Siphonobacter curvatus: one gene and its partner. The protein of the gene in region 1 interacts with the protein of each later gene in a pairwise test. Links are inferred from orthologs where the notes say so. Each region holds a gene or a part of one and is shown in the gene's direction. Other genes may lie near its edges. The genes, in order: C5O19_RS13465 and C5O19_RS04660.

What was found.
Region 2: the proteins of C5O19_RS13465 (region 1) and C5O19_RS04660 interact in binary tests that used the Escherichia coli proteins (3 or more experiments, as listed by UniProt). The link is inferred for Siphonobacter curvatus from one-to-one orthologs.

What each region holds. Positions count from the first base shown.
Region 1 is NZ_PTRA01000001.1:3,239,000-3,255,315, forward strand. What follows is about bases 9,587-12,943. They hold C5O19_RS13465 (2-oxoglutarate dehydrogenase E1 component), read left to right. Parts: upstream 9,587-9,959; coding sequence 9,960-12,743; downstream 12,744-12,943. Other genes in these bases: crtD (1-hydroxycarotenoid 3,4-desaturase CrtD), read left to right, coding at 9,587-9,623; odhB (2-oxoglutarate dehydrogenase complex dihydrolipoyllysine-residue succinyltransferase), read left to right, coding at 12,838-12,943. In the rest of the region: C5O19_RS13435 (M28 family peptidase), read right to left, coding at 350-1,843; C5O19_RS13440 ((2Fe-2S)-binding protein), read left to right, coding at 2,662-3,276; C5O19_RS13445 (FAD binding domain-containing protein), read left to right, coding at 3,273-4,259; C5O19_RS13450 (xanthine dehydrogenase family protein molybdopterin-binding subunit), read left to right, coding at 4,264-6,474; C5O19_RS13455 (dipeptidase), read right to left, coding at 6,684-7,946; more of crtD, read left to right, coding at 8,148-9,586; more of odhB, read left to right, coding at 12,944-14,406; C5O19_RS13475 (glycerophosphodiester phosphodiesterase family protein), read left to right, coding at 14,600-15,466; C5O19_RS13480 (MBL fold metallo-hydrolase), read left to right, coding at 15,576-16,316. UniProt on the Escherichia coli protein: E1 component of the 2-oxoglutarate dehydrogenase (OGDH) complex which catalyzes the decarboxylation of 2-oxoglutarate, the first step in the conversion of 2-oxoglutarate to succinyl-CoA and CO(2).
Region 2 is NZ_PTRA01000001.1:1,155,956-1,171,837, forward strand. The notes cover bases 7,746-10,668. They hold C5O19_RS04660 (ABC-F family ATP-binding cassette domain-containing protein), read left to right. Parts: upstream 7,746-8,199; coding sequence 8,200-10,137; downstream 10,138-10,668. Other genes in these bases: C5O19_RS04665 (type IX secretion system plug protein), read left to right, coding at 10,233-10,668. In the rest of the region: C5O19_RS04635 (outer membrane lipoprotein-sorting protein), read left to right, coding at 89-817; C5O19_RS04640 (DUF5723 family protein), read left to right, coding at 975-2,411; C5O19_RS04645 (patatin-like phospholipase family protein), read left to right, coding at 2,448-3,218; C5O19_RS04650 (RagB/SusD family nutrient uptake outer membrane protein), read right to left, coding at 3,278-4,645; C5O19_RS04655 (SusC/RagA family TonB-linked outer membrane protein), read right to left, coding at 4,678-7,722; more of C5O19_RS04665, read left to right, coding at 10,669-11,540; redox-regulated ATPase YchF, read right to left, coding at 11,617-12,720; C5O19_RS04675 (DUF3276 family protein), read right to left, coding at 12,932-13,252; C5O19_RS04685 (septal ring lytic transglycosylase RlpA family protein), read left to right, coding at 13,724-14,224; C5O19_RS04690 (DUF58 domain-containing protein), read left to right, coding at 14,552-15,457; C5O19_RS04695 (sugar phosphate isomerase/epimerase family protein), read left to right, coding at 15,519-15,882. UniProt on the Escherichia coli protein: Genetic data indicate it may be involved in ribosome assembly or function.

The sequences.
Region 1 (16,316 bases):
AAACTTTTGGGAAAAGCCTACAACTTTATCATTCGTTTTTCTGATCATTAAGTCAATTCCTACCCATTTGTGGGTATTGCTTGTTTCTCCATTTTCTTTGACATTTGTCAATGTCGCAGCCTAGACAACTAGCAACTACTAGTTCGCCTTCAACCTATTATTTTTTAATCTCCTGAACGAGAACCTGTCCGCTTTCTCGAAATTCCATTAAACTACAGGTTTTGCAGTTGACGTTTACTCCTTGTTCTAGCTCTTAGCCTTCTTTTATCATTTCCTAACTATCAATTATTTACAAAACAAAAGCCCTGTTTACCAGTGGTAAACAGGGCTTCTTGGTGCTTCTAAAATCTTAAGGTTTATTGGAATCAACGACAATACGCTTGTCCCGATTCACCAATTCCCAGGCGGTATAGAAGACCAGACGGGCCGTTTTCTCAGCCTTGTCGAATTGGATTTTTTCCACGTCATCCGTTGGGCGGTGGTAATCATCGTGCACACCGTTGAAGTAGAAAATGATGGGGATTTTCTTAGCCGCAAAGTTGTAGTGGTCCGAGCGGTAATAGAAACGGTTTACATCGTTAGGGTCGTTGAACGTATAGTCCAGATCCATCTTGATGTACTTTTTGTTCGCTTCTTCATTGATCGCGTGCAGTTCCGAAGAAAGTTTATCCGAGCCAATCACGTAGATGTAATCCGGTTTCCCTTCGTGGGCTTTGTCCACCCGGCCAATCATGTCAATGTTCAAATCGGCAATGGTGTTTTCCAGCGGAATTAGTGGGTGGTTTACGTAGTATTCCGAACCTAGCAGCCCTTTTTCTTCACCCGTTACGGTCATGAACAAGATGCTGCGACGCGGACGATTACCAGCTTTGGCCGCTTTGGAGAAAGCCTCCGCCAATTCCATCACGCCAACCGTACCCGAACCGTCGTCATTGGCTCCGTTGTTGATCTGTCCATCGGGCGAGATACCGATGTGATCGTAGTGAGCCGTTACCACCAGTACTTCGTTTTTCTTATCCGTACCTTCCAGGAAACCAACGACGTTTGACGTTTCGATAGGCGTCTGTTTCTCTTCAGCTTTCAGCGTCAGGGTTTTCTTGAGATCAGTAGGTTTCGTCTTCCCCGCCATCAGATCCGCCAGTTGCGTATCATCAAGACCCAGCATTTCCTTTGCCAATCCCTGTTTTATCTGCACGGATAACAAGGTAGATTCTGGACGTTTTTCATCCTTGAACGTCAGGCGATTCATCCGGGGTGAGTATGCCCGCATCCGACCGTAAAGTTTATCGGTTTGTTCATCGGCTCCCGGAGCAATGGTCAGCACACAACGCACTCCTTTTTCCTTCAACACGGCCATTTTCTTGCGGGTGGCTTCGGCGTTACGGGGTTCGGCGGCAAGTAACAACGCAGCTTTCCCATCCAGGTTTAGCCCGTTCAGATCTTCATCCGTTCCGTAACCGACCAGTACGATATCCAGGGTCTCTTCTTTGGAGAAATTTCCCGACCCCGTTACGTAGAAATCTTTCAGTAATTCTTTCGTACCGCTGGGGGTCTTCAGGTACACATCGCCCCAACCCAGCTCAACCAGCTCAACGGGTTGCAGGTAGCTCCCACCGGGACCAATGCCCTTTAAACCCAGACTTTTGAAATGGTTGGCAATGTATTCAGCCGCTTTGTGCTGGCCGGGCGTTCCGGTACCGCGACCTTCCAGTGCATCGGAAGCCAGGTACGAGAGGTGTTTTTTAAGATCTTCCGCCTTGATGGTCTCGGCGAATTTCGTTGGATTCTGAGCCTGAGCGAAAGCCAGCGGACTCAAAGCCAACAACGTAAGCAGTTTTTTCATGAAGTGAATAGAATGGAAATCAAACCCTTAAAGTAAGCGATAAAACATAGGTTTTTATTGCAAAAAGCGATCAAAGGTTAAAATGAAGTGCTGGCAAGGCACTTATGATTTGTTTTACCTGATTTTGCTGTGATTGAAAAGACTATTTTTCGAAAAAAGCCCGAAAACTTCTGAATGGCAGAGTTTTTTAATCTGTATGAATAGGGATTTGAATAAAGTATTGATTTAATAAGAAGAGCCTTTTCGTTTTGTGATTGGAAGTATTGCATTAAATGAAGACCTGTTTCGTCCCGCTGAGAAGGCTGGTCATTTAGTCCGTATGCATTCCATGCCGGGCATCGCATGCCGGCACGCCCACCGCTGACTTCATCCTGCTCAGGGCCACCATGAAATGGTATGCGGCTTTTCGTGATAAGATGGGGTTCGGTTTTATGCCCTCCATGCAGGTATTTAACTGTCTTCTAACAACCACCAACAACTATTGATAAAAGCTAAAAATCCCTCCCCCCGTAAGCCATTCTATGGGGGCCACCATGGAATGGCAACGGAACGACCTACGACAGCAGCCATGCGGTGGCTCAGAGCAAGCTGTCGTTAGTCGTGGAGAGGTCCAGCCTGGAAGGCTTACGGCCTACTAGCCAGTCAGTATAGAGAACCGAATTCGGTCTAGGTGGCTAACGAAGCTTTAAAAGAGCAAAATTTTTGATAAGCAGTTCACAGGATTGCTTATAGTCTACCAATCAGCCGTGCTTATGGGGCAAAACCCGATTTAAATAAATAGAGCACCTCTAAAAAGCACACTTCATTTTTAGAACTTTATGAAAACGAGCAAAAAGACTATTGAAAACGAAGCCCGCCGCGATTTTTTGAAGCAATCGTCGGTGTTGTCGGCTCTGGTGCTGTCTCCCGAAAAGGCAATCAAGGACCCGAATTGGGATGAAAAAATTGCGGCTCCTTTTGAAAAAGTGCCGTTGAAACTGGAAATTAATGGGGTCAAGCATACCCTGAGCGTAGAACCGCGTACGACCCTACTCGACCTTTTACGCGAACAACTGCACCTGACGGGTACCAAAAAAGGTTGCGATTACGGCCAATGCGGAGCCTGCACCGTACATTCCGACGGCCAGCGAATTAATTCCTGCCTGACCCTGGCAGTAACCGAAGAAGGAAAGAAAATCACGACCATTGAAGGACTGGCTAAGGGCGATACCCTGCATCCCATGCAGGAGGCTTTCGTCAAACACGACGGTTTTCAATGCGGTTACTGCACGCCCGGTCAGATTATGTCGGCGGTGGCGTGTATCCGCGAAGGACACGCCAATTCCGAGGACGAAATCCGGGAATACATGAGTGGGAACATCTGCCGCTGTGGAGCCTATCCCAATATTGTTGATGCCATTATGGACGTGAAGAAAGGAGGACAAACGGTATGAAAGCCTTTCAATACGTCCGGGCTAATACGGCTAAGTCGGCTCTCGAAGCATTAGTCAAAGACCCTTCCGCTCAGTTCATCGCCGGAGGTACCAATCTGGTGGATTTGATGAAACGGGGGGTAACGGCTCCGGATAAACTCATCGACATCAGTCGTTTACCGCTGAACAGAATTGAAAAAGAAGCCACGGGTGTTCGCATCGGAGCCATGGCCCTCAACAGCCAAGTAGCCGACGATAAACTGATTTTGGACAAGTGGCCTCTGCTGGCTCAAGCTCTCAATGCAGGGGCTTCGGCTCAGTTACGGAACAAGGCTACGGTAGGTGGTAATATGCTCCAGCGTACACGTTGTGGCTATTTCTACGATACCGAGATGCCCTGCAATAAACGGCAGCCGGGAACGGGTTGCGGAGCCAAAGAAGGCTACAATCGCATGCACGCCATCTTCGGCACGAGCGAACACTGCATCGCCGTCCACCCCAGTGATATGTGCGTAGCGTTGGTAGCCCTCGACGCTACGGTAGTCGTACAAGGTCCCAAAGGCGAACGAACCATTCCTTTCACCGAATTTCATCGCTTGCCCGGCGATCGTCCCGAAAAAGACAATACGCTGGAAAAAGATGAATTGATCGTAGCCGTAACGCTACCGGATTCGCCCTATACGCAACACGCTCATTACCTGAAAGTACGCGATCGGGCTTCGTACGCTTTTGCGTTGGTCTCCGTAGCGGCGGCGTTGGAGCTGGAGGGTAAAACTATCAAGTCAGCCCGACTGGCAATGGGCGGAGTGGCCCACAAACCCTGGCGTTTGCAGGAAGTGGAAAAGGCTTTGGTAGGCAAAACCGTGTCCGAAGCTACGTTTCAACAGGCTGCTCAGCAGGCGATGGCCGGAGCCCGGGCGTATGAGTACAATGCCTTCAAACTCAAGCTTGCCCCTAATACGATTGTAGAAGCTTTGAAAATGGCCGCAGGCCTAACCGCATAAGCCCATGAAAAATAAAGATGAACGAATTGGCGGACGCATGAGTCGCGTCGATGCTCAGTTAAAAGTGACGGGGGCCGCCAAATATTTCGCCGAATTTGAAGTACCTAATCTGGTCTACGGGGTACTGGTTCCGAGCACGATTACGAAAGGAACGATAAAGAGTCTGGATACGAAAAAGGCCGAAAGTGCTCCGGGCGTACTGGCGGTTATTTCCCACCTGAACGCTCCGAAAACACCTGCTTACCAAACGGAAGAACCGAGCAAAACGTCTTCCGGACGCGGTCCCGGCATGAAAGCCTTCCACGATAACAACATCTACTTCAACGGTCAACCCATCGCGATGGTCGTAGCAGATACCTTTGAACGGGCTACCTACGCGGCTTCACTCGTGACTGCTCAGTACGAAAAGTCTTCGCATCAGACAGAGCTCAAAAGCAACTTAGATAAAGGAATTACGCCCAAAAGCAAGTCCCTGCAGGATTATCAACGGGGTCAGAAAGACGCCTATCAAACGGCACCAATTAAGATTGAAGCCGAGTACATTCAGCCCACGGAGGTACACAATCCGATGGAATTACACGGCATTCTGGCTCAGTGGGAAGGTCCGGACAAAATCACCGTGTACGCGAAGACGCAGGGCGTAAAGATGACCCAGCAGGTCATTGCCGATACCTTTAAAATTCCCAAAGAAAACGTATCCGTTCACTCACAGTTTGTGGGGGGAGCCTTCGGAATGTCGCTGCGAGTATGGCCGCACGAAATTGCCACGATACTGGCGGCTCAGAAAGTACAGCGTCCGGTCAAGCTGGTAATTACGCGGGATCAGATGTTTACCATCGCGGGTTACCGACCGCATACGCATCAAAAAGTAGGCATTGGAGCCAATAAAGACGGAAAGTTTGTCGGCATTTCCCACTGGGCAAATGTTCAGAACAGTAACTACGAAGAGTTTACCGAGGCGACGGTGGGCATGACGCGGTTTCTGTATCGTTCGCCCAACGTTAACACGACCTATCGGGTTGTACCGCTTGACATTTGTACGCCCATTCCGATGCGTGGACCCGGCGAAGCGACGGGAGCTTTTGCTTTGGAATCAGCAATTGATGAATTGTCGTATGCCCTGAACATGGACCCGATTGACTTACGAATTAAAAACTATCCCGAAAAAGACCCCGAGCAGGATTTACCCTGGTCGAGTAACCACGTTCGGGAGGCCTATCAGTTGGGAGCCGATAAAATCGGCTGGTCGAACCGCCCGAAAGAACCCCGCAGTAAAAAAGAAAACGGCATGTGGGTGGGGTACGGCATGGCAACGGGTACGTTCGGAGCCCACCGACGCGAGGCGACGGCCCGGGCTCAGATTAAAGCGGATGGTACCTTGCTCATCCAAAGTGCAGCCAGTGATATTGGTCCGGGAACGGGTACGGCCATGGTGCAAATTGCCGCTGAAGTCATGGGTATGCCCGCTGAACGAATCAAGTTCGAATTAGGCGAAACAGCTTTTCCTTACGCTCCTATTCAGGGTGGTTCGGCAACGGTGGCTTCGGTAGGTTCGGCGGTACACGAAGCCTGTATGGCTTTGCGTCAGCAACTGGTGGAACTTTCGGGCAATGCTCTGAAAAAAGCCAAAGTGGATACGCTGGTTTACGAAGAGGGCCGCGTTCGTTCCCCTAACGATCGCTCGGCCAGTATTGCCTACACGGAAATTCTAAAGCGGAATAATCTGCCGATGCTGGAAGTAACTAAAGAGGCGAAACCGGGCGAAGAAGGGAAGAAATTTGCCATGTATTCCTTCTCCGTGCATTTTGTGAAAGTTCACGTACACCCCACAACGGGCGTAGTCCGGGTCAAACACGCCGTGGCCGTAGCGGATGCGGGTACAATTGTGAATCACAAAACGGCCAGCAGCCAGATGATGGGCGGAGCCGTGGGTGGTATCGGCATGGCTTTACAGGAAGAAGCCGTCATTGACCACCGCTACGGACGGTATATCAACAACGATCTGGCTAATTATCACGTACCCGTCAATGCCGACATACCCGATATTGATGTCTTGTTTGTCGATAAAAAAGACACCTACATTAATCCCATGGGAGCCAAAGGACTGGGCGAAATCGCCATTATTGGGATGGCTCCAGCCATTGCCAATGCGGTGTACAACGCCACTGGAAAACGGATTCGGGAATTACCGATTACGCCGGATAAGTTGATTTAGGCTTAATTAGTGGTTGTTATAGTTGTTGGTTGTTAGTACCTCATTGGCTATGAAGTTATAGATAAGTCACTAGGTAATAAACAATGAGATTAGGGAGCGAACCTATTATTTGTAGCGTCAACGATTAGGATATACTTGCCTTTAATAAAGACGTCCCTGACTGTACAAGTCAGGGACGTTCTATTTTTTGTGGGTTGAAATCCTCGGTTTTATCGCATAGCCATGTCGCCGCTCCGGATTTTCTCGCCTACTCTCTTAACATCCTTCATCACCCGGAAAAAGTTATCACCCCAGATTTTTTTCAGGTCCTTTTCGCTGTAGCCACGACGAACCATTTCAATCGTCAGGTTTTCGTATTCAGAAATGTCGAAACAATCAGCCAGGTAACCACCGCCGTCATAATCACCGCCGATGCCCACATGATCCACGCCCATGATTTTCACAAAATGGTCGAGGTGATTGATTGCATCTTTCACTGTAGCCAACGGTACAGGGTATTTCTTGTTCAGTTCCCGCATTTCCGTCCGCATGGCTTTCATTTGTTCGTCCGACATGGCCCCACCCGTCGTATACTTCTTACGGATTTCAGCCGTTGCTGCCTCGCGTTCGGGATTTTTGGGAGCTTCTTTAATATAGCTACTTAGTAAATTCAACTGCACCACGCCGCCTTTTTTGGCAATGGCTCGTAGTAAATCATCATTCAGGTTTCGGGGATGGTTGAGTACGGCCCAGGCATCGGAGTGCGTGGCGACGATGGGTGCTTTCGACAATTTGATTAAATCCCACACCGTACTGTCGGATACGTGCGAAATATCAATAATCATGCCGAGCCGGTTCATTTCCGCTACTACTTTTTCACCAAATGGACTCAGGCCGTTGAATTCCGGCCCTTTGGGATCGGTCGATGAGTCGCAGATATCGTTATTTGCCGAGTGAGAAAGCGTCATGTAGCGTACGCCGCGATCATAAAACTTTTGAAGCAGCGACAGATCGTTCCCGATCTGATAGCCATTTTCCATGCCAATAAAAATCGACCGTTTGCCCGCTTTTTCCTGAGCCATCGCCTCTTCCTGGGTCGTTACAATTTTGCCCATTTCCGGATGTCGGTTGATCTGAGCGTACATCGAGTCCAGAATCGTCATCGCCATTTTTTGTACTTTGGCATTGGCCTCGGGGGTACGGGGGCCCTGTCCCTGGTACACGGCGAAGAAAATGCCATCCACGCCGCCTTTTTTCATGCGGGGAAAGTCAATCTTCGAATCAAAACCCGTAACCGCTCCGGGTGTGGGCGTATTATCCTTCGAAATGTCAAAGCCTTTTCCGACCATCCGCATCGGCGTATCGGCGTGGGTATCCAGCGTAAACACCTTGGCGTGAATTTTCTTGGCTTTTTCAATCAGCTTGGCCTCCTGCTGTGCCGATACCAGTTGGCTTAAACCAATCAGGGGTAAAGCAAGGAAAATTTTTTTCATATCCGTCGATAAAAAGGTTTACCAAAATTGGGAAGTATAGTCCACTAAAGGTATAAATATTTCGTTAAATACACATATCACGATATAAACGATAGCGATCACAAGAAAAACAATAGCGATAAGTTTGCGAAGAGTCGCGATCATTCTTTTTTAAACATTCCCCCTGTTTTCTGCTTACGTATTCAAAAACAGTAGGAATTCATGAACCAAACGGCAGCCGTTATCGGAGCGGGCATAGGCGGTATTGCCACCGCTATACGTTTAGCCGTGAAGGGCTATCCCGTTACCGTATTTGAGGCGAATACGTATCCCGGCGGCAAGTTGTCGGCTTTTGAAGAAAAAGGGTATCGCTTCGATGCGGGGCCTTCGCTGTTCACCATGCCTCAACTAGTCGAGGAACTTTTTATACTGGCAGGCGAAGATCCCAGGGAGCATTTTACCTACGAACGCCTGCCCGACATCTGTCATTACTTCTGGGATGATGGTACGTGGCTGACGGCTTCGGCGAATCCGGACCAGTTTGCTCAGGAAGTGGAACAAACCCTCGGCGAACCAGCGGCTCACGTTCGTAACTTCCTTCAACACAGTGCCTTTCAATACGACATTACCGAACAGCTTTTCCTGAAAGATTCCCTGCATAAAGCGTCCACTTGGCTCAGTCGGAAAGCCCTGCGAGGCTACCTGAATTTTCCACGACTGGGGGTTTTAGGTACCATGAATCAGGCGAACGAACAACGTTTCCAGCAGACGAAAGTCGTACAACTCTTCAACCGTTACGCAACGTATAACGGCTCCGATCCGTATCAGACGCCCGCGTTGCTCAACATGATTCCGCATCTGGAGTACAACATCGGAGCGTATTTTCCGAAAAAAGGGATGGTCAGTATCACCGAAAGTCTGATCGCTCTGGCCGAGCGAAAAGGGGTTCAGTTTCGGTACCAGTCCAAAGTGGAACGCATTCAGGTACGCGATGGCAAAGCTGTCGGTGTGGTAGTGCAGGGTCAGGAAATTCCCTGTAGTATAGTTGTCTCAAACATGGACATTACGCCCACGTACCGAAAATTGCTTCCCACCGAGAAAGCCCCGGAGCGTACGTTACAACAACCCCGTTCGGGTTCAGGTCTGATTTTCTACTGGGGCGTACGGCGGGAATTTGCGGAACTGGGCGTACACAATATTTTCTTTTCGAACGATTACAAGGCCGAGTTCGAACACCAGTTTCAGTATAAAACTATTTACTACGACCCCACGGTATACCTGCACATCAGTTCCAAAATCAAGAAGGACGATGCCCCCGCAGGCGGTGAAAACTGGTTTGTACTCATTAACGCTCCCGCCAACGAGGGGCAAGATTGGGACACCATCATTGCCCAAACCCGGCAAGCTATCCTGGCAAAAGTCAGCCGGAGCCTAGGCGTGGACATAGAACCATTCATTGAGAGTGAATCGATATTAGACCCCCGAAGTATTGAACTTCGTACCTCTTCCTATCAGGGAGCCCTCTACGGAACTTCGTCTAATAATCGGTTTGCGGCCTTTTTACGGCATCCCAATTTTTCGTCCCGCATCAAAAATCTGTATTTCGTGGGCGGTAGTGTACACCCAGGCGGCGGAATTCCGTTGTGTTTATTTTCAGCCCGTATTGTCGCCGGAATGGTTCCCGAAACCAGTAGCTAGAAAGTACTGGGGCTTATTCAACAATTATTGAACAAAATCATTTGTATAACGTTACAGAACCAAAAGCTTTTCCCAAGGAGAATTTCTTATTAACGAAAGGCTTTTACTTCTTAACCAATGCTTTGGCTTCATTGAATCATCAAACTACCAACCCATGCAACCTTATCCTTAGCCCGTCGTTCAAAGCCGCTGAAGCTTGCTTTGGAGCTCGCGACAAATGTGTGTTTTTTCAAGCTATACCTTTTTGGCGGAAATTTTAAGGAAATTTGAGAATATTTTCCTTCTCAGTCTTTTGCATCCCCTACCTTTGCCCAATTATTCGAGCAGTTTTCAGATATGGACCAATATTCATATATCGCCAATGCGGACGTGGATTACATTTCCGACTTGTACGATAAATACCAACAGGACCCTTCCAGCGTCGATACGAGCTGGCAAAACTTCTTTAAAGGCTACGATTTTTCCGTCATTTACGGTGAAAAAGGAGCCACCAATGGCGTTTCTTCTAACGGAACTTCTAATGGTCAGGCTAAACCAGCCGATGCGGGCCTTATCGCCAAAGAAGGCTCTGTACTGAGTTTGATTAAAGCGTACCGTTCCCGCGGTCACTTGCTGGCGAAAACGAATCCGCTGGGTTACGATCGTAACGTAGAGGCCCGCCTGACGTTGGAAGATTACAAACTTTCCGAGAAAGATCTGGATACGGTTTTCGAAGCCGGTCATTTCTTGCTGGGTCGTTCGGCTACGCTACGCGAAATCATGGCCGCTCTGGAGAAAATCTACGCGGGCAATATTGGTTTCGAGTACATGTACGTACGGAACATGGAAGAAAAAGAGTGGCTGCGGAATCAGATTGAGAAAGCCGCTCTGGTATTCGATCCGACGAAAGAAGAAAAAGAACGCATTCTAAAGAAGCTCAACGAAGCCGTTACGTTCGAGCAATTCCTGCACACTAAATTCCTGGGTCAGAAACGCTTCTCGCTCGAAGGTGGCGAAGCAACAATTTCTTCTTTGGATACGATCATCAATACGTCCGCCGATATGGGCGTGAAGGAAGTGATGATCGGGATGGCTCACCGGGGCCGTCTGAACGTGCTGGTAAACATCATGCACAAATCCTACGATGAAATCATCAGCGGTTTCGTAGGACAGGTACCTGAACTGGAAGACAACCTCCCCAACGATATTAACTTTGGTGGAGACGTAAAATATCACCTAGGTTATTCAAGCACCCACGTAACGCCCAAAGGAACGGAAGTAAGTCTGAAACTGGCTCCGAACCCTTCGCACCTGGAAACGGTAAACCCCGTGGTGGAAGGTTTTGTACGCAGCCGGGCCGATGGAATTTTCGAAGGCGATTACGACAAGGTTATGCCCATCTTGATTCACGGCGATGCCGCCGTAGCGGGTCAGGGTATTGTGTATGAAGTGACGCAAATGGCGAAACTTCCTGCCTATAAAACGGGGGGTACCATTCACTTCGTCATCAACAACCAGATTGGTTTTACGACGGATGCGGCGGAAGGCCGTTCGGCGATTTACTGTACGGACATTGCCAAAATCATCGACGCTCCCGTATTCCACGTGAACGGGGACGATCCGGAAGCCGTAATGTTTGTATCGAAAATGGCCGTTGAATACCGTCAGGAATTCAATCAGGACGTATTCATCAATATGCTTTGCTACCGTCGCTGGGGGCACAACGAGTCGGATGAACCGGCGTTCACCCAACCGACGATGTACTCGCAGATCAAGCTGCACAAGAACGTACTCGAACTCTATAACGAGCAACTGGTCAGCCGTGGTAAAGTAGATGCCAAGCTGGCCAAGGGCATGGAAGCTGAATTCAAGCAATTCCTACAGGATCGTCTGGATGGCGTGAAGCAGGCCGAAGCTCCGGTATTCCACCCGCTCAAACTCGACGAAGACTGGAAAGCCCTGCGGTACGGGTCAGCGGAGGATTTCGAGCAATCACCCGACACGAGCGTTTCCCGCGAGAATCTGGATAAAATTTTCAAAGCCCTGACGACGTTGCCTGAAGGTTTTAAACCGCTCAAGCAGATCGATAAACTGATTTCTGACCGGAAGAAATTACTGGAAGAAAACGGTCAGGTGAACTGGGCGACGGCCGAGCTGATGGCCTACGGTTCCTTGCTAATGGAAGGCAAAACGGTACGGATGACGGGTCAGGACGTACAACGGGGCACCTTTAGCCACCGTCACGCAGTTCTGCACGACGCCGAGAATAACAAGACCTATACGCAGATCGACCACATTGAAGAAGGTCAGGAGCAGATGCAAATCTTCAACTCCCTCCTTTCGGAATACGGTGTACTCGGCTTTGAGTTTGGTTACTCAATGGCCAACGCTCACGCCCTGGTGATCTGGGAAGCTCAGTTTGGTGACTTCGCCAACGGTGCTCAAATCATTATTGACCAGTTTGTCAGCTCCTGCGAATCGAAATGGGGTCTGCAAAACGGTCTGGTGATGTTACTGCCCCACGGCTACGAAGGTCAGGGTCCGGAGCACTCGAATGCCCGCCCCGAACGCTTCCTGCAGTTATGCGGTGACTATAACATGGTGGTAGCCAACGTGACGACACCAGCTAACATTTTCCACCTCATGCGGCGTCAGCTGACCTGGGATTTCCGGAAACCGCTGGTCATCATGTCTCCCAAATCCATGCTGCGTCATCCGCTTAACGTATCCCCGCTTGAAGATTTGACGAAAGGTGGCTTCCGGGAAGTGATTGGCGATTCGTACGTGAATCCGAAAGAGGTCAAGAAAGTCCTGTTGTGTACGGGTAAAGTATATTACGACTTACTCGACAAACAGCAGAAAGATCAGCGGAAAGACGTAGCGATTGTTCGGGTTGAACAGTTGCATCCGCTACCCCTGAAACAGATTCAACAGGAACTGGGTAAATACGCCAAAGCGAAAGTGTACTGGGTACAGGAAGAACCCAAAAACATGGGCTACTGGTCGTTTATCTTACGTGAATTTGGTTGTGGCGTTGGTATGGAAGTAATTTCGCGTAAAACGTCCGCTTCACCGGCCACTGGGTTCCTCAAAACACATAGTGAAGAACAGGCAGCCCTCATTCAGGAAGCCTTTGCTTAACCAATAAAAAGCCGAATTCAGGTGGCGTTTAGCCTGAATTCGGCCATTTGATTATAAAACCGAACGAATCCTCCCTCCTGGGAAGTACCCAATCATGGCAATCATCGAAATGAAAGTCCCCGTCGTGGGGGAATCCGTCACCGAGGTTACCATCGCCACCTGGAATAAAAAAGATGGCGATACGGTAAAGATGGATGAGGTATTATGCGAGTTAGAGTCTGACAAGGCTACTTTCGAGCTACCCGCTGAAGCGGCGGGTGTGCTGCGTATCCTGGCGAAAGAAGGTGATACGCTCGCCATCGGAGCACCCATCTGCTCGATCTCAACGGACGGTGCAGCTCCCGAAGCTCCTCAAGAAGAAGCTCCGGCGGCGACCCCCAGCAACGGTCAGGCTCCCGAAGCCGCTCCGGCTCCTGCCCCTGAAGCAAAGGCGGAAGAGACCAAAACCATTGAAGTGAAAATTCCGGTAATGGGCGAATCGGTTACCGAGGCTACCATTGCCAACTGGAATAAAAAAGAAGGCGATTTCGTGAAAATGGACGAAATCCTCTGTGAACTGGAATCTGATAAAGCTACGTTCGAACTGCCCGCGGAAGCGGCTGGTACGCTGCACATTATCGCCGAACCCGGCTCTACGCTTGAAATCGGTGCAGTGGTAGCTACCATTACAGTAGGTGCAGGTGCTCCCGCGGCGGCTCCTTCGGCTCCAGCAGCAGCTCCGGCTTCAGGTGGCTCTTCGGCCCCGGTAGCGGATAAAGCCAGTGGCGTAACGCCCGTAGCGGCGGCTATTCTGGCGGACAAAGGCATCAATCCGAAAGACATTCAGGGTTCCGGCGAAGGTGGAAAAATCACCAAAGCGGATGCTCTGAAAGCTACTTCAGCCCCGGCTCCTGCGGCGAAAGCCGAAGCTCCCAAGGCCGCTCCGGCTCCCCAGCCTGCGGCGGCCCCTGCCACTACGAGTGGACGGGCGGAACGTCGTCAACGCATGACTTCGCTGCGGAAAACCATCGCTCGCCGACTGGTAGCCGTGAAGAACGAAACAGCCATGCTGACTACGTTCAACGAAGTGGACATGCAGCCGATCATGGAACTGCGTTCGAAGTTCAAGGACAAATTCAAAGAAAAACACGGCGTTGGTTTGGGCTTCATGTCCTTCTTTGCGAAAGCCGTTTGCGTAGCCCTGAAAGAATTCCAGGCCGTAAACGCTTCCATCGATGGCGATGAAATCGTTTACCATGACTACGTGGATATTTCCGTAGCCGTATCAACCGAGCGTGGTCTGGTGGTTCCGATTCTGCGTAACGCGGATCAACTTAGCTTCGCTGGTATCGAAAAAGGCATTATTGAGCTGGCGGTAAAAGCCCGTGACAATAAGCTGACGATCGAAGATATGTCAGGCGGTACGTTTACGATCACCAACGGTGGTGTATTCGGTTCCATGATGTCTACGCCGATCATCAACGCTCCGCAGGTAGCGATTCTCGGGATGCACAACATCATTGAGCGTCCGGTAGTGGTGAACAAAGAAATCGTAATTCGTCCGATGATGTACATCGCCCTGAGCTACGATCACCGCATCATCGACGGTAAAGAATCCGTAAGCTTCCTAGTACGCGTGAAACAACTGCTGGAAGATCCCGCTCGTCTGTTACTCGACGTTTAGGACGCTATGCTACTTAGTACTCAATCCCCGCTTTCAGCTTACCTGAGGCGGGGATTTCAGTTTTGGGTTTAGCGTTTGGGGTTTATAGTTATCTCTACAGTAACTGTATTACCTGAAGTAGTCTATAGACACCTGGTTTTCTACGACCAAATCCTAACTCAAAACCGTAAACCCTAAACTCAAAACCCTTCCCATGCTTACCCGTTTTGGCCTGCTGGCCTTTTGCCTGGCTTTTTTGCTGGGCTGTACTCCTAAAACGTACCTTCGCGTACCCAAACAGGGGCTTTCCGAGTACCTGAAACCCGAAGCCGGCAAACCTACGCTCATCAGTGCTCACCGGGGCGGTGGCGACTACGCGGGTTACCCCGAAAACTGCCTTGAATCGTTTGCGTATCTGGCGAAACAGGCAGCCATGATTATCGAATGTGACATTGGATTGACGCAGGACAGCGTACTCGTGATGCTGCACGACGACGCACTGGATCGTACGACGACCGGAAAAGGAAAACTTAACGCAGTTTCGTACGCCTATACCCAAAGTCTACATCTGAAAGATAACGCCGGTACTACGACCAAATTCCGGATGCCTACGCTGGAGCAGGTATTGAACTGGGGGAAAGGCAAAGTGATTTATACGCTGGACGTGAAACGCACGGTACCTTTTGAAAAAGTGGTAGACCTGATTCACCGCACCCATACGGAAGACAACTGCGTCGTCATTACGTATAATGCCCAGGATGCCGCAAAAGTCTACAGATTAGATCCCAGTCTGATGATTTCCGTAACCATCCGGAACGAAGCCGAATACAATCGTCACCACGATCTGGGGATTCCTGACAATCGGATGGTAGCCTTCGTGGGAACCCGAGAGCCGTCTGCCGAGCATTACGCTTTTCTGCACAAAAAAGGTATTTCCTGCATTTTAGGAACGCTGGGTAACCTCGATAAAATGGCCCAGGCCAAAGGCGATCAGGTATACGTCAATTTTGCCAAAAACGGAGCGGATATTATGTCCACCGACCGTCCCCTGGAAATGGCGAAGGCTTTACAAAAGAAATAGTAGACTGAAAATCAGCTTCTCAAAATAGCCCGCCGCGTGCGGGCTATTTTATTTAGGGCTATTTCATTGGTATGGCTTTTTCAGGATAGCTGCCCTAAAAAACCAACCTATGGAAAAGGAACTGCTGGAAGAAAAAACCCAAACGCACGGATCGGAATACGATGTAGCCGATGACGTAGCGGGTATTAAGGTAGTGTTTGTCAACGTGTACATGATTGGCAAACCGGGGGAAGGCAACCCCTGGGTACTGGTCGATGCCGCGATTCCAAACTCAGCCAGTCGTCTCATCAAAGAGGCGGAAACGCGTTTTGGTAAAGACAATCCGCCGCAGGCTATTGTGCTTACCCACGGTCACTTCGATCATACCGGAGCACTGGAAGACTTGTTAAAAACTTGGGGAAATATCCCGGTGTATGCTCATCCGCTGGAAATGCCATTCCTGACGGGAAAATCACATTACCCACCACCAGATCCAACGGCGGGTAATGGTGCGATGGCAGCCCTCTCGTTTTTATTTCCAACGCGTCCGCTCGACATTTCAGGTCGGGTGCAGCCTATCCCGCACGATGGTTTTATCGAGGAACTGCCTGACTGGCGGTTCATCCATACGCCCGGTCACGCTCCCGGACACGTATCGTTATTCCGGGATAAAGATAAAGTTCTGATTGCCGGAGATGCTTTTGTAACCACCAATCAGAATTCAGTATTCTCCGTAGCTACCCAGAAGCTGGAACTACACGGACCACCGAGCTACTTTACCTGCGATTGGCGGGCAGCGAAGAAGTCCGTCCGCCGACTAGCTCAGCTTAAACCCAGTGCCGTAGGTACGGGTCACGGCAAAGCCCTGCGG
Region 2 (15,882 bases), 2.1 Mb from region 1 along the record:
TTCTCCACTAATAGAAAAAAAAGTCAGTATTTAGGGAAGTCCGCTATTTTTGACTTAGCATTACGCACGTTTTTAACCAACATTAACCATGACTAAATTACGTATCTGGGCTGCTGCGGCGGCTTTGGTGTTAACATTGAACGCACAGGCTCAATCCGTTGATGAAATTGTAGATAAACACATCGCTGCTCGTGGGGGTGCTGACAAGCTTAAAGGCATCAAAACCTTGATCATCGAAAACTCGATGAGTATGCAAGGTATGGACATCCCGATGAAGCAGATGATTGCTACGGGTCGTGGCATGCGGATGGAAATCTCAGTGATGGGCAATGAAATGATTACAGCGGTAGACGGCGATAAAGGCTGGACCATCCGTCCTGCGATGATGGGTGGTACGGGTGAACCAGAAGACCTGCCTGCCGAACAAATCAAGAGTTCAGCCAGTCAGCTTGATCCCGGCGGACCGCTTTTTAACTACAAGGAAAAAGGCACGAAGGTAGAATTGGTAGGCAAGGAAAAAATGGATAAAAAAGACGCCTATCATCTGAAAATCACGACGAAAGATGGTACGGCTGTCGATTATTTTCTGGATGCGAATACGTACCTGCTGGCAAAGCAAATTGCACAGTTGAGTATGCAAGGTCAGGAAGTAAAGCAGGAAATGAATTTCTCTGATTACAAAGAAATTTCCGGCGTTAAATTTCCGCACACGATGGAAACGGCATCACCCATGGGCGGTGATATGACGATCATTACCAATAAGATTACGGTAAATGGTCCGATTGATGAAAAACTGTTCGCGAAGCCGACCAAGTAAGCCATATCATTTTCTGTAAAAACTTCCGTAGGACTACTTACGGAAGTTTTTTTTTGCCCAACCGTCCGTATGAATAAAAACAGTTTTGGCTGAAAAGGCGTATATGCAAAGGAGTAAATCCTACGTTAGCAGTATTCGAACCTTCACACTACATACGATGATGAAAAACTTTCTGTCGATCCTGGCCCTGAGCGTTTCATTGGGAGTCCAGGCCCAGAATTTCAATGGAATTGCCCATAGTAATGCCGCCGGTACGAACAAGGTGTACACGAATCCGGCCTTGATTGCGGGTTCACCTTACAAATTACACGTTAATCTTTTCTCGGGAGGAGCCAATATTTCCAATAACTATGCGGACTGGGTTGGCCCCTACAAATTAAACCGTCTCGTATTTGGCGGTATTCCTAACGCGTATCGGAATTCAGACGGAAGCCCTGCCCTCGAACCGGAGTACTTTCGGGAGAATCTGAACGGTAAACCCAAGGATGGTACGGGCTGGGCCGAAGTACGCGGTCCGGGCGTATTGATTGGGCTGGGCCGCAACCAGAGTATTGCGATCACGAGCCGGGCCCGGGCGTCCATTCAGGCTTTTGGTGTTTCGGAAAACTTTCTTTCGCTCGTTCGGCAGGGTTTCGATTTCGCTACCCTATGGAATATTACGAACGTAGATAATAAGTTTTCATTGAATGGGAATATCTACGGAGAATTGGCTTTCACCTACGCTGCTACCCTCATTGAAGACGGCCCTCATCAGTTGAAAGGAGGGGTTACCGTGAAAAAGCTGGTGGGTTTCTACTCGGCTCACATCCGAAATCGGGAATTGACGTACCGCGTTATTGAAGATCCTGAGCGGCCCGGTAAAGGACTTTTCGTGATGGATCGGATGGACGCGGATTTCGGCTATACTACTCAAGAGTCCATCAAAGACGGGGTAGGACTACGCAAGTTTTTAGGTAGTAAAATGCCGGGTTCCGGCTGGGGATTTGATGTAGGGATGGTCTATGAATTTAATCCGGATTATGACGAAGAACCCTACCGTCTGCGACTGTCCGCCGCTCTGATGGATGTAGGGTCAATCCGCTACGAAGATCGGTCCAAGATCAAAGGATACACCATTTTACGCACGAACCGAACGATTCAGGAAGAGGATTTTGCGAATATTAAAGGGAGTGATGAACTGGTACGCCTCATCGAAAGTAAAATGGAGCTGCAACCGAATGAGGCCAAAACTAGTTTTACTTCAGGATTACCGATGTCGCTGAATACGAATGCTGATTTACGGTTGAATTCATCCCTGTACGTAACGGTTTCGTACCTCAAGGATTTGCGAAATGTGAACGTATTATCGGCTCGTCAACCCACAGTTTTTTCAGTAGTGCCGCGTATTGAAACCGAGTCAGGGTTAGAGGTGGCCGTACCCCTCACCTGGATTTTTCAGACATTTTCACCGGGCTTGTCCGTACGATTGGGACCGGTTTTTGCGGGTACGGACAACCTGATTGGTTTAGTAAGTAATAGTCGGCGATTGGCTCCTAAAGGTATGGATGTATACGCTGGCTTAAGTATACCTTTGTTTAAGCGAAACGATCGTTAACAAATACCTACGCGTGCATTAATCAACGAACAAACCATGAAGATTGGAATAGTATTCTCCGGAGGAGCCGTACGCGGATTTGCTCATTTAGGGATTTTGAAAGCTCTTCAGGAAATGGGCATTTCACCGGATTATATCTCGGGGGTTAGTGCAGGAGCTATCGTGGGAGCATTTGCGGCCAGCAAAATGGAAGCCGAAGCTGCCTACGATTTAATTGAACGTAGTAATTATAAAAGCTACCTGAAATTGGCGTTTAGCCGGATGGGTTTTCTGAAGCTCGATCGGGTAGAAGACCTGATGCAAAAGCATCTACCCCATACGTTCGAAGAATTGGCTCTGCCGCTTAGCGTCAACGCCACGGATCTAACGACGGGTAATGAAGTATTTTTTAATTCTGGTCCTTTGCTCAAACCCATTCTGGCTTCCTGCTGTTTGCCGGGTATTTTTGAACCCGTATGGATTAACCAGCAGCAACTGATTGACGGCGGAGTACTGAATCAAATGCCTTACGAGCCGCTCGAAGCTCACTGCGACATACTAATTGGTTGCCACTGTAATCCGATTGGTGATCTGGAAAGTCCGATTACCTCTATGAAAGCCGTGGCCATGCGAAGTTTGTATCTGGCGATGGCGAAAGCTAGCCATTTCAAGTCCAAGCGTTTTGACGTATTCATCGAGCCGCCGCTCTTACAGAATTTCAACGTTTTTGATACCAAGAAATCCAGAGATGTTTTTCGCGTAGGCTACGAATACACGCATCAGATGGCTCCGGAACTGGAAAAACTGAGAGAACAATTGAGTTTTTAATGAAGAAGCCCCGAAGCAAGATTGCTTCGGGGCTTCTTCGTTACTTAAGACTTTTACTACTAATTGTACCCAGGATTTTGTACCAGCTGGCTGTTTACATCCGTTTCGCGTTGCGGGATCGGGTATACCAGATTGTTAGCATTAAAGGAGATTGCCCCAACTGAACGACGAGTACGCTTCAGATCGTGTAAGAGATGGCCTTCAAACATCAATTCTAATTTACGCTCTTTTAAGATTGCACTAAGCGTAAGACTAGTTGAAGTAAGGCTTGGCAAGTTTACCCGATTACGGATCAAATTAATATCCGCTAAAGGCGTTGCTCCAACGCTTGTATTGAGGCGGAAATTAGCTTCAGCCCGCGTCAAATACATTTCAGCTAAACGAATAACGGGAACGTTCGAGTAGATAGTACTGAACTTCTCCGTAAAGAAGTCGTCTCCATCCTGATAAAATAAATCCGCACGTTCATCTCCTTGTTCGTATTCATTAATATGATTGGTTGTTACGTAGATATCCCCTCTGGATTCAATCGAGTAGAAAGTACGAAGAGAATTGTCGCCATCCTGAGAAGTCACCTGTGTGGAAAAAATGTTCTCGGGAGAGTTCATGTTTACCAGGTTAAATGAAGCCGCATAATTTTGGTTCAGAGCATATTTGTTACTCTGAATAACGCGGTTAGCCGCGTCGCGTGCAGCCGCATAATTCTGCTGCATCAAATACACGCGAGACAGGATACCAGCGGCGGCCCATTTCGTTGCTTGACCAGTCATTTTACCTGAAGTGCTGGTCGAAGCTGCATCTGGTAACAGCGATTCGGCAGCTAGTAAATCTTCAAGAACCTTTGCATACACTTGTGCTACACTATTCCGGCTTACGTAGGAACCGTTGTTGATCTCAGTGGTAGGGGTGAGCACCAGTGGCACACCTGGATTAACGGTGTTATCGCCATCGCCCCAGGTTTTAGCAAACAAACGAACCAATTCAAAGTAGACACTGCCCCGGATAAACAAAGCTTCCCCCTGAATCCGGTTCTTTTTTGCTGCGTCAACCTTATCAATGTTCGCTAAGACGTTGTTACAGATGTTAATAGTTTCGTATGAATTTAGCCAGATGTTAGACCCATACAAATTATTGGTAAGAATTTTCTTATCATAAAACTGACCAGGGTCTACAAATGTACCAAGCCACTGTAGCTCGTTCGTAGCAGCAAGCAGGTCAGATGACATTTGAATCTGTCCTCCCCATACGTAGTACTCGCCTAGAGCATCATAAGCACCAATCAAAGCGGCTTCAACGTCCTTTGAGGTCGTCAGAGCAACGTCTTGGTCAATTGATTGAGTAGGAGCAATATTCAATTTATCTCCGCACGAGGACACCGTTAGAGTAATCGCCGCGAGAAGTATATAGGTGAAACGTGTTTTTTTCATTGAATTGAATGTTAAATATTCCTTCAACAGCATTAGAATCCAATTTGTAGACCAACCGTAAGCGTCTTTGCTTGGGGTGCCGAATAGAAATCTTGTCCTGCTGCAATATTTCCTGAAACAGCATCGGTGCTAACTTCAGGATCCCAACCCGTGTACTTGGTAAAGGTCAGTAGGTTTTGGGCCAGGAAGTACACGCGGAGCCGATCCACCTTTAAACGGTTCAGCACAGTTTTGGGAATCGTGTATCCTACAGAGACATTACGTAAACGCACGTAAGATGCATCCGATAAATAGCGACTGGATACAGCGGTACCATTCGCTCCAAACAACCGGGGTTGAGGCGTAGAAGCATTGGGGTTTTCTGGGGTCCAGTAATCTAATTCAGAAGCTAAATGATTATCGAAATAATCACCAGAAGCTCTTTCAAACTTACCGCCTGCCATATACACCTTATTACCAAACTGCCCGTTGAACAGGATGCTCAGGTCGAAACCCGCGTACGAGAAGGTGTTCGTAATCCCTCCAAACCAGGTAGGAAGAGGGCTTCCAACAAATACCCGTTGTGCTTCGTTCGGATCATTGGTTGTGGTACGATCACCTTCTGTATCATTTCGGTAGTAGAGGGCATCTCCATTCGCTTTATCTACACCCGCGTATTCAATCATATAAAAAGCTCCTAATGGCTGACCCGGATACGCTCGGTTAACCTGATCAAAACCACCCGTGATGGGGACAGGTTCTCCGGAAGGACTCTTATCGATTTCTACTACCCGGTTTTTGTTGTTCGAAATATTCAGGCTGGTCGTCCACTTGAAGGCTCCGACCAGGTTTTGGCTATTCAAAGTAAATTCGAAGCCTTTGTTTTGCATTTTACCCACATTTCGTACCTGGTCCGGAAATCCAGCCGTGCCTGGAACGTTTACCGACAGTAATAAGTCATTCGTGTTTTTAATGTAATAATCGATCTCCCCATTGATTCGGTTATTTAAGATTCCGTAATCCAGGCCAATATCTGTTTGGGTAGTAGTTTCCCATTTCAAATCCTGGTTTCGCAATTGACTGGGCGACTGACCAGCTACGCCAGCATAACCCGAAGAAGACCAGAGGCCTAAGGCAGGGAAGTTGCCAATTTCAGCATTACCCGTTAATCCATAACTAGCTCTTAATTTTAAGAAGCTCAGGGCTTTAGACTCCTGTAGGAACTTTTCTTCGCTAAGAATCCATCCACCGGAAATAGCAGGGAAGAATCCATATTTAGAATCGTTACCAAATCGGCTTGATCCGTCTACCCGACCGCTTAAGCCTACTAAGTATTTGTCAGCAAACTTGTAGTTAGCCCGTAGGAAATAAGAAAGGAACGAAAACCGGGTACGCGTGGAGGAACCTCCTGTGATATCCGCAGCGGAAGCAATTTGCCGGTATGCGTTGGAAGGAAATTGCTGTCCTTCCACAAAGTTTCCATCAATTCGGGTTTCCTGATAAGACATACCAAGCGTAGCCGTAATGGAATGAAGGTCGCCAATTGCTTTATTGAAACTGAAGTAGTTATTGGTGTTATAGTTCATGACCTGTGAGTAACGACTTTCTCCCAAGCCATTGGCAGCCCCTGATACGTTACGAACTGTTTGCGTACCGTAATAGGTGTTTTCGTTCTGATTCAACAGATCAACCCCTAGTTCAGAGCGGAAACTAAGCCATTTGGTAAAGTCTACCTGGCCATATACGTTGCTGATATTACGGAAAACTAAGGTCTTGTAATCCGAATATTCAGCGGATATGAACGGGTTGTAGTAGATAGGGAAGTTCGCCGAAGTTCCTGGAGGTGTACCTGAAATCAAGCCAGTCCGGGGATCAATCAACGGAGTGATGGGCGGAATAGCTACGGCCTGCATGGGCGTCGAGAAGGCATTGTCATTGGAAACGCGATTCTGTAAGGTCCGAGCCAAACTCATATTCATGCCGATCGAAAGCCAGTTGTTGGCCTTATGATCCAGATTAAGCCGGCCGCTAAAACGTTCCAGCGAGTTTTTGATCAGAATCCCTTTCTGATCCAGGTATTGACCCGAGATGTAAAATTTCGTCTTTTCATTACCCCCGGAAATGTTCAAATCCGTCTGACTGAAGGGAGCATCCTGAAAAGCGGCTCTTTGCCAATCATACGTAGCTTCGCCGGGAGTTGTACCGGCGGCTGAACGATTAATAATGGTATTGAGCGAATTAGTTGAGTTGGTATTCGCTGCAGCTACTCTAAAATAAGACAACCATTGCTCCGCGGTCATATAGTCACGGAGGCGGGTGGGCTTACTGGAGCCGTACTGGAAACCTACGTTGACGTTCGTTTTACCGGCTTTACCGCGTTTGGTAGTGATCAGTACCACGCCATTCGCAGCACGAGCTCCGTAAATGGCACCAGCTGAAGCATCCTTGAGGATTTCTAAGGATTCAATATCCTGCGGGTTCAAATCGGCAATCGGGTTGGTAGGGGCCGTATTATTGGAAAGGTTCTGCGTATTAATGGGAACGCCATCTACTACGTACAAGGGCTGGCTTGAAGCAGAAATCGATGAAGTACCCCGAACGCGTACCGAAATACCCTGCCCTAACTTACCATTTCCTTGGGTGATCTGCACCCCGGCTGCGTTTCCCTGCAGAGCCGCTTCAAAAGACGGGTTAGGAATATTTTCAAGTTTCTTAGAGTCAACCTTGGCAATATTTCCCGTTACGTCCCGCTTGATTTGCGAACCGAAACCTGTTACTACGACTTCGGTGAGTTCGCGGCTGTTTGAGCCTAGTTGTACATCAATCTGGGTCTGGTTACCCACGGCAATTTCCTGGGTAATCATGCCGATGAAACTGAAAACCAAGGTAGAATTATCCGGTACGGAAAGCCGGTACGTACCGGTAGCATCGGTATTAACGCCGCGGCTAGTTCCTTTGGCTTGAACGCTTACGCCAACTAAAGGGGTTCCGTCTTCTGAAGAGGTGACTTTTCCCGTCACGACTCTGTCTTGGGCAATTGTACTATAGCCGCTCAACAGTGCTCCGACCAGGAAACATAGATGTAACAGTCTTCTCATTATGGTTAAGAATTAGAATTGGAAATTCTTACAAAAGTATAAACAAATTCAAACAAAGCCTGAGCTTGCATACATATATAAATTTTAGAATAATGAGGGAGAACTTCCTTGTAGTACTACTGAAATCTTTTATTTATGATTAAAAATTAAATATTTTATTTGGATAATGCAATGTTTGGCAAGTGTGATAATTATTGTAATAGTTATATTCTAGCGACTGGATACGTGAGGTAGATAAATATACTTAGGTAGTGAACTTCTCTTGTACGATTCTAAGATGTAAGTTTCATAAATCCTAATGGCTCTCCTGAAAAATTAATTCAGTAGCTAACTTACCTCTTTGAATGAAAAATTACGCTTTCGCCCGGGACGAAATACAGAAGGAAGCCTAAGGAAAATGCTGACTTCTGGCGGAAGGTTCGTACTTTTGAATCGGACTCGTGGCGGAGCAGAATTTTCGCTATCTTTCTTATTTCTATGCTTTCCATCAATAACTTAAGTTTCTACTTCGGCAGTCGGGCGTTATACGACGAAGCCTCTCTTCATATTAAACCCAAAGATCGCATCGGATTGATCGGGGCCAATGGTACGGGTAAATCTACGCTCTTGCGGCTCGTTGTAGGTGAGTATACGCCCGACGGGGGTACGATTTCCAAATCCGGTGATTGTTCCATTGGCTTTCTCAACCAGGATTTGTTGAGTTACGAATCGAGTGAGTCGATTCTGAACGTAGCTATGCAAGCCTTCGAGCGGGAAATGGTGCTCCAGAAAAAGATCGACGAAGTGCTCCACGAAATGGAGACGAATTATCGGGATGAGCTCGTCGATAAGCTGGCTAAGTATCAGGAAGAGTTCGAAGCTCTGGATGGGTATACGATTCAGGCCAAAGCTGAAGAAATTCTCGAAGGTCTGGGCTTTAAAACCGAAGAGTTACAGGTACCGCTCCAACGCTTCTCCGGGGGCTGGCGGATGCGGGTAATGCTGGCAAAACTGCTTTTGCAAAAACCCAGCTTACTGCTGTTAGATGAGCCTACCAACCACTTGGACTTACCCAGTATCGAGTGGGTGGAAAATTACGTCCGTAACTACGAAGGAGCGGTCATGATTGTTTCGCACGACCGCTATTTCCTCGACAACTGTGTCAATATTATTGTAGAAGTATCGGGAGGGAAGCTCAATTATTACCCCGGTAACTATTCATTCTATATCGAAGAAAAAACACTGCGAAACGAAATCCAGCGGGGAGCGTACGAAAACCAGCAGGCCAAAATTCGCCAGACTGAACGCTTCATCGAACGCTTTAAAGCCAAAGCCAGCAAGGCTCGTCAGGTACAAAGCCGCGTGAAATCGTTGGAAAAACTGGATTTCGTGGATGAGGTCATCGACGATACCGCTCGAGTGAACTTCAAATTTACGCTGGCTACTCAGCCCGGTAAAAATATCTTCCAGCTCGAAGATGTTTCAAAGGCGTACGGCGAAAAACGTATTCTTACTCATACGGACGCGTACCTGGGTCGGGGTGATAAAGTCGCTCTGATCGGGGCGAACGGTAAAGGAAAATCGACGCTGCTGCGGATCATCGCCGGTACGGAATCCATTGAAGGAAAACGGCAGATCGGTCATAACGTGGCTTTCGCTTTCTACGCTCAGCACCAGCTGGAAGCGTTGAACATCGAGAATACACTCATCGACGAATTACGGGAAATGGGTACGGACAAAACGGAAGCTCAGTTACGGGGTATTCTGGGCTGTTTTCTATTCTCCAGCGACGACGTATTCAAGAAAATTAAAGTACTGTCAGGGGGTGAAAAATCGCGGGTAGCTTTAGCGAAAATGCTACTTTCGGAAGCTAACTTCCTGCTTCTGGATGAGCCGACCAACCACTTGGACATGATCTCAGTGAATATTCTGATCCAAGCCCTGCAACAATACGAAGGAACCTACGTGATTGTCTCGCACGACCGGTATTTCGTGTCGGAAGTTGCCAATAAAATCTGGTACATCGAAGACGAGCAGATCAAGGAATACCCCGGTACCTACGATGAGTACGTGCTCTGGCAACAGGAACGCGAGGCCATCCGCAAAGAGTCAGGTGCCGCCCGTACCGAAAAACCAGTCGAAGTAAAGGTGGCGAAACCACAACCTACGGTATCGGATACGGAGCGGAAACAATCCCAGCAAAAACTCAAAAAGTTACAGCAGCAAGTGGAAGAGCTGGAAGGTCAGGTTAGTAAGCTCGAAAAACAAAAAGCAGATACCGAAGCTCAACTGGCTGATCCGGAGATTTATCAAAATACGGTCAAGTTCAATGAGGTTCAGAAAGCATACGACCGGGTGAAACAGCAGCTATCCCAAGCTAACGACGCCTGGGAGTCGGCGATGATGGAAGTAGAATCCCTGGAAAAGCTGGCATAATCCTGCAGATTGATAAGAAATGCTGAGGATTCGGGTTTTAGCGGAGATACTTTGATCCACTAAAATGCGAGTCCTCAGCGTTTTTTTATACCCTTATGAAGCGAAAATCCTTTATGAAAGTGCTAACCTCATTTGTACTGGCAATCGGCCTTATTTTTCTGGTAAACCAATTGATTGCTCAGGCCCTGGAAAATAGTCGGCGGGAAGGACCGCTCCGCTACGAAGATTTTATCTACGATGCCTCCGTCAAAACGCCCTTGCTCTTTGCTACGGGTGCCGTAGTTAGCAACGACGTGCTGCAACCACCCGTACTGGACCTGAATCAGGGAGGAACCATGCGGCTAGAATTTGACTGGCTGGGCAAGGACCAACCGCAGTTTCGGGCCAAGATTTTGCATTGCAATGCCAACTGGCAGCCTTCGGCCCTGAACGACGTCGAGTTTTTACCCGACTTTAATGAATTTCCTATCTACGACGTCAAAGTAGCTCAGGGTACTAAAGTGGGTTACGCTCATTTCTGGCTGGATTTGCCCCGGGTGAAAGTGAGTGGAAATTACGTATTGGTAGTCTACAAGGGCCGCCGGGAAAGTGATGTTGTATTTACGCGGCGATTCATGGCTTTCGACCAAAAGGTAACCGTTGGGGGACGTGTCAGCTTTGCACAGGATATTCCGCGTCGCAATACGCATCAGCAGGTTGATTTTGCCCTGAAGTACGGAAATTATCCCATTCTGAATCCCAAGCAGGACGTGTATATCGTGATTCGTCAGAATTACCGCTGGGATCGTACCGTGGTGGGATTGAAGCCGTATATGGTTCAGGAGTTTGACCGCACGCTGGAGTACCGTTTCTTCAATAATGAAAACCTGTTTCCGGGAAGCAATGAGTTTCGGGTGTTTGACATTCGGAGTCGGCAGGTGAAGGGCATTAACGTAGCCCGACTGGATTTCAATCCCAATTTCAATGCGGCGTTTCTCTTCCCGGACGATGGACAGGCCGGAAAGTCGTATTTGCAGCAAAATGATCTCGACGGACTATTCGCCATCTCCACACGGGATGACTTTGGCGATCCAGACTATTTCCCCGTTACGTTTACCCTGCGTTCATCCGAACGGGAAGATGGAAAAGTGCCGTACGTAGTGGGAGGGTTTAATTTTTTCGAACTCTCGAAAGACAATCAGATGCACTATGAACCTTCGGCACAGGCGTATCAAGCTACGATTTTGTTGAAACAAGGCGTTTACAATTACATGTACGCCGTGCCTGAGGGAAATAAAGCAAATGAAGTACCCATTGAAGGGATGCATTCCATGACGCAGAATACCTACGAAATCTTCGTTTACCACCGCTCGCCCGGCAGTCGGGCCGATCAGCTGATTGGCTATCAGGTGATTCATAATTAAGGGAAACTTGTTACCTACAAAAAAGAGGGAGCTTCACTAAGCTCCCTCTTTTGGTAAATCCTGAATCACTGAAAAGCTACACGTTGAAACGGAAGTGCATAATGTCACCATCCTGTACCACGTATTCTTTTCCCTCAACCGCCATTTTACCAGCATCTTTGATAGCCGCTTCTGACTTATAATGATCGTAATCGGCCAATTTGATTACTTCTGCCCGGATGAAACCGCGTTCAAAGTCCGAGTGAATAACGCCGGCTGCCTGTGGAGCTTTCCAGCCCCGCTGGATCGTCCAGGCCCGTACTTCCTTCACACCTGCCGTAAAGTAGGTAATCAGATTTAACAGGGCGTAAGATGCCTGAATAAGCTGGCTCAGACCAGATTCTTTTAATCCATATTCTTCCAGAAACATCTGACGTTCGTCCAGATCTTCGATTTCGGCAATCTGAGCTTCGATGGCCGCACAGATGACAATCACCTGAGCGTTCTCTTCAGCTACGGCCGTTTTCAGTTGCTCAACCCACTCGTTCGTACCCTGACTCAGGCTGGCTTCATCCACGTTAGCTACGTAGATGACGGGCTTGATCGTCAGCAAGTGCAGATCGGCTACGGCTGATTTCTCTTCTTCCGATACCTCAACCGTACGGGCTGATTTACCTTGCTCCAGCGTTTTCTTAAAGCGGTAAAGAATTTCAACTTCGGCTTTTGCCTTCGCGTCACCGCTGGCACGGGCAGCTTTCTCGATACGTTGCAATTTCCGGTCTACAGCCTCCAGATCTTTTAACTGCAATTCGTAATCGATGATTTCCTTGTCCGATACTGGATTAACGCGTCCTTCGACGTGAACAATATTATCGTCATCGAAGCAGCGAATCACGTGAATGATGGCGTCTACCTCGCGGATGTTAGCCAGGAATTTATTACCCAGACCGGCTCCCTGACTGGCTCCTTTCACTAAACCAGCAATATCTACGAATTCAATGATTGTAGGAATTACTTTCTGCGGGTTAACCAGTTGTTCGAGCGTACGGAGGCGTTCGTCGGGTACTTCCACTACGCCTACGTTGGGTTCGATGGTACAGAACGGATAGTTGGCCGCTTCGGCCTTGGCACTCGATATCGCACTAAATAACGTAGACTTTCCGACGTTCGGCAAGCCCACGATTCCACATTGCAAACCCATGGGTAACGAAATATATTGATTTAAACTCAGTGATGATACACGTGTAAGAAGTTGGTTAGGCCGCTAATCCGGCGTCCTTAAGCCTTCTATTCCACAAAGGTACGACTATATAAACGAAAAAAGCCTTCGCCACAGCAAAGGCTTTCTTAAGTTCTTCACAATCAGATAAAACTGTTAGGGGTATCAGTTAATCATAGCAAACAGATTGTGGTTAATCCCATTTCAGGTCGCTGCGGTACTCGTCGTCTTCTTCACGGGCAGCAAACTGCGTGAAATCGAATTCCGGCATCAACTCCGTCTTGACGTGATCTACGGCGTTTTTGAGAGCGTCTACAAACTTATCAAAATCTTCCTTGTAGAGGAACATTTTGTGTTTTTCGTACGCAAATCCATCTCCCTGGGGGTAACGACGACTTTCAGTAATGGTAATGTAGTAATCGTTGGCACGGGTGGATTTCACGTCGAAGAAGTAAGTCCGCTTCCCAGCCTTTACACGTTTCGAGTAGAGTTCTTCTCGTTCTTTTTCAGCCACAATTTTGGAAGTTTATGGTTTGAGTCGCTGGTAAAAATAGAAAGAAAGCGTTTGGTCGCAAAAAAATCGTAGAAAATAAGGTAGGTATTTCTACAAACCGTATAATCTATGGTTAGACCCTGGCAGCAAGAAAGGTCAGCTTTTTTAGTCGGAAGGTTAAAAAGAACGATCAAAAACCTTTTGAACAGGTTTCAGTTTATTCTTCTACCCGGTATTAAATCGGCAGAAGATTTAGTGCTTTTTTGTACCGCCCAATATAATAAAAAATAAGTGGATGTCAATTTTCAACCTGTGGAATTTATATAACTTTATGAACAATCTTTTGCCTAAAACGTGGAAAATAGTACCAGTTTCAGAAATTTGTCGTACGTTTGTAGCTGAACTCTACTCAGTTCAAGGCAATTCGCCCAAAGTGCTCCCGCCGCTGCTGAAGCATAACGTTAGTTCTTTGAACCACAAAACGAACTGCCTATGAATATATGGACACGTAGAGCGGTAACAGCAATGTTACTGAACTTAAGTATATTGCCCTGTATCGCTCAGGCTCATTATTCGGTGTATTACAAGAAATACCCTCCAGTCAAAAAACCACTGGGGAAAGAATATCGGGGTCGGGCTACTTACTACGGTAAACAGTACTTTGGTAGAATCACCGCCAGCGGCGAACGTTTAAAAAATGGTACGTGTGCACACAAAACCTTACCATTTGGTTCAATGGTGGAAGTGACTAATCTCAAAAATGGCCGTAAAACCATCGTCAGAGTAATTGATCGTGGGCCATTTGGAAAGAATCGAGATATTGATCTTTCCTTTGATGCCGCAAAAAAATTGGGTATGACTCAAGCCGGCGTCGCACAAGTAAACCTTAGGGTAGTGGGTACAAACGGTATCGTTTTACTCCGACCCAACAAATATCTTCTCGAAGATAACGCCACGATTACCGCCAGGGCGGACATGGCAGCACTAGAGTAGATTTTAGGGAGGTACAACAAAGAGTGTACCATTACATGTTTCAGCGGCAGCTTTTCTTAACCGCAAGCTTCGTTCAGTGGATAGAGATAACTGGTTCAGTCTCTAAAAACTTTCCGGAGGTTGCGGTTCTTTTTTTGCCCATACTTAAAAGTTTTTAGCTGCTCTCCCTAAACATTACCCGCTTTTTCCGTTATTCATTTAAGGTTACAAGAATAGTTACTGGCTAAGGTTGAAAAACACTTGGGAAATGAAAGCTATCCCCTATAAGTTAAAAATAGCTTGCCGGATCTGATTGCAAACCTCCTAAACCTGAATCACTCGTACCGCATGGCCCTGGATCTTACCAAAGCCCGAGAATACGGAAACATTGAATTTCTGGCCCGACAAATGGTGGAAGGTTTCATCACGGGTTTACATAAATCGCCTTTTCACGGCTTTTCGGTGGAATTTGCTGAACATCGCCTGTACAATACCGGTGAAAGTACCCGGCACGTGGACTGGAAAGTATACGGCAAAACCGACCGTTTGTATACCAAACAATACGAAGAAGAGACGAACCTTCGCTGTCATTTGTTACTGGATACGTCTTCGTCCATGTATTATCCCGAAAAAACGAACGGCAAAATTACCTTCAGCATTCTGGCGGCGGCGGCATTGGCGTACCTGCTCCAGAAACAGCGGGATGCCGTTTCCTTAACCACCTTTTCGGAAAGCGTAGAAGTGCAATTGCCAACTCGATCGACGGCCTCGCACATCCATAAGATTTTTCTGCAATTACAGCAACTGCTCCAGCAACCCAAACCCAACCGGAAATCTTCCGTGGCGGAGGTCATTCACCAGATTGCCGAACAGGTGCATCGCCGCTCGCTGGTGGTTATTTTCAGTGATATGTTCGATGATATTGAAAATTCGGATAAGCTTTTCTCGGCCCTGCAACATTTGAAGCACAACCGGCACGAGGTATTACTCTTTCACGTCAGCGATCGCCAGACGGAAGAAGAATTTGCCTTTGAAGAACGGCCGTACGAATTTATTGACCTGGAAACGGGCGAGCGGGTACGGGTACAGCCGGGGCAGGTACGGGACTATTACCGTAATGCCATCCAGAAATTTTATTACGATCTGCGGATGAAATGCAATCAATATAAGATTGATTTTATTGAAGCAGACATCTCGCAGGGCTTCGATCCGATTCTTTCGGCGTATTTAGTGAAACGCTCTAAAATGCGTTAGCAAGGGACACGTGTCCGTTCCGTCGTCTTTATACCCGATCCGTTCTTTTTATCTCTAGACCATGATTCGAAAACTCATTCCGCTAGTAGTCTTCACGGCCTTTTCGGCCTTCGCTCAAAAACCATCCACCCCTCAAAAGCCCGGGATGGTTTCCTACACCTATCGTCACAGTTTCCAGCGAGACGTAGCCGCTACGCTGGATACCGTTAAAGCATTAGGCATCACGGATATGGAGTTTTCCAATCTGTTTGGCCGTACGGCTCAGGATATTCGAAAACTACTGGACGAACGGGGCATGCAGTGCTCATCATTTGGGGTAGGGTATCCCGACTTTCTTAACAAAACGGCGGAAGTAGCCCAGAACGCCAAAACGCTGGGAGCTAAATACGTACGCGTTGCCTGGATTCCGCACGAAGGACCGTTTA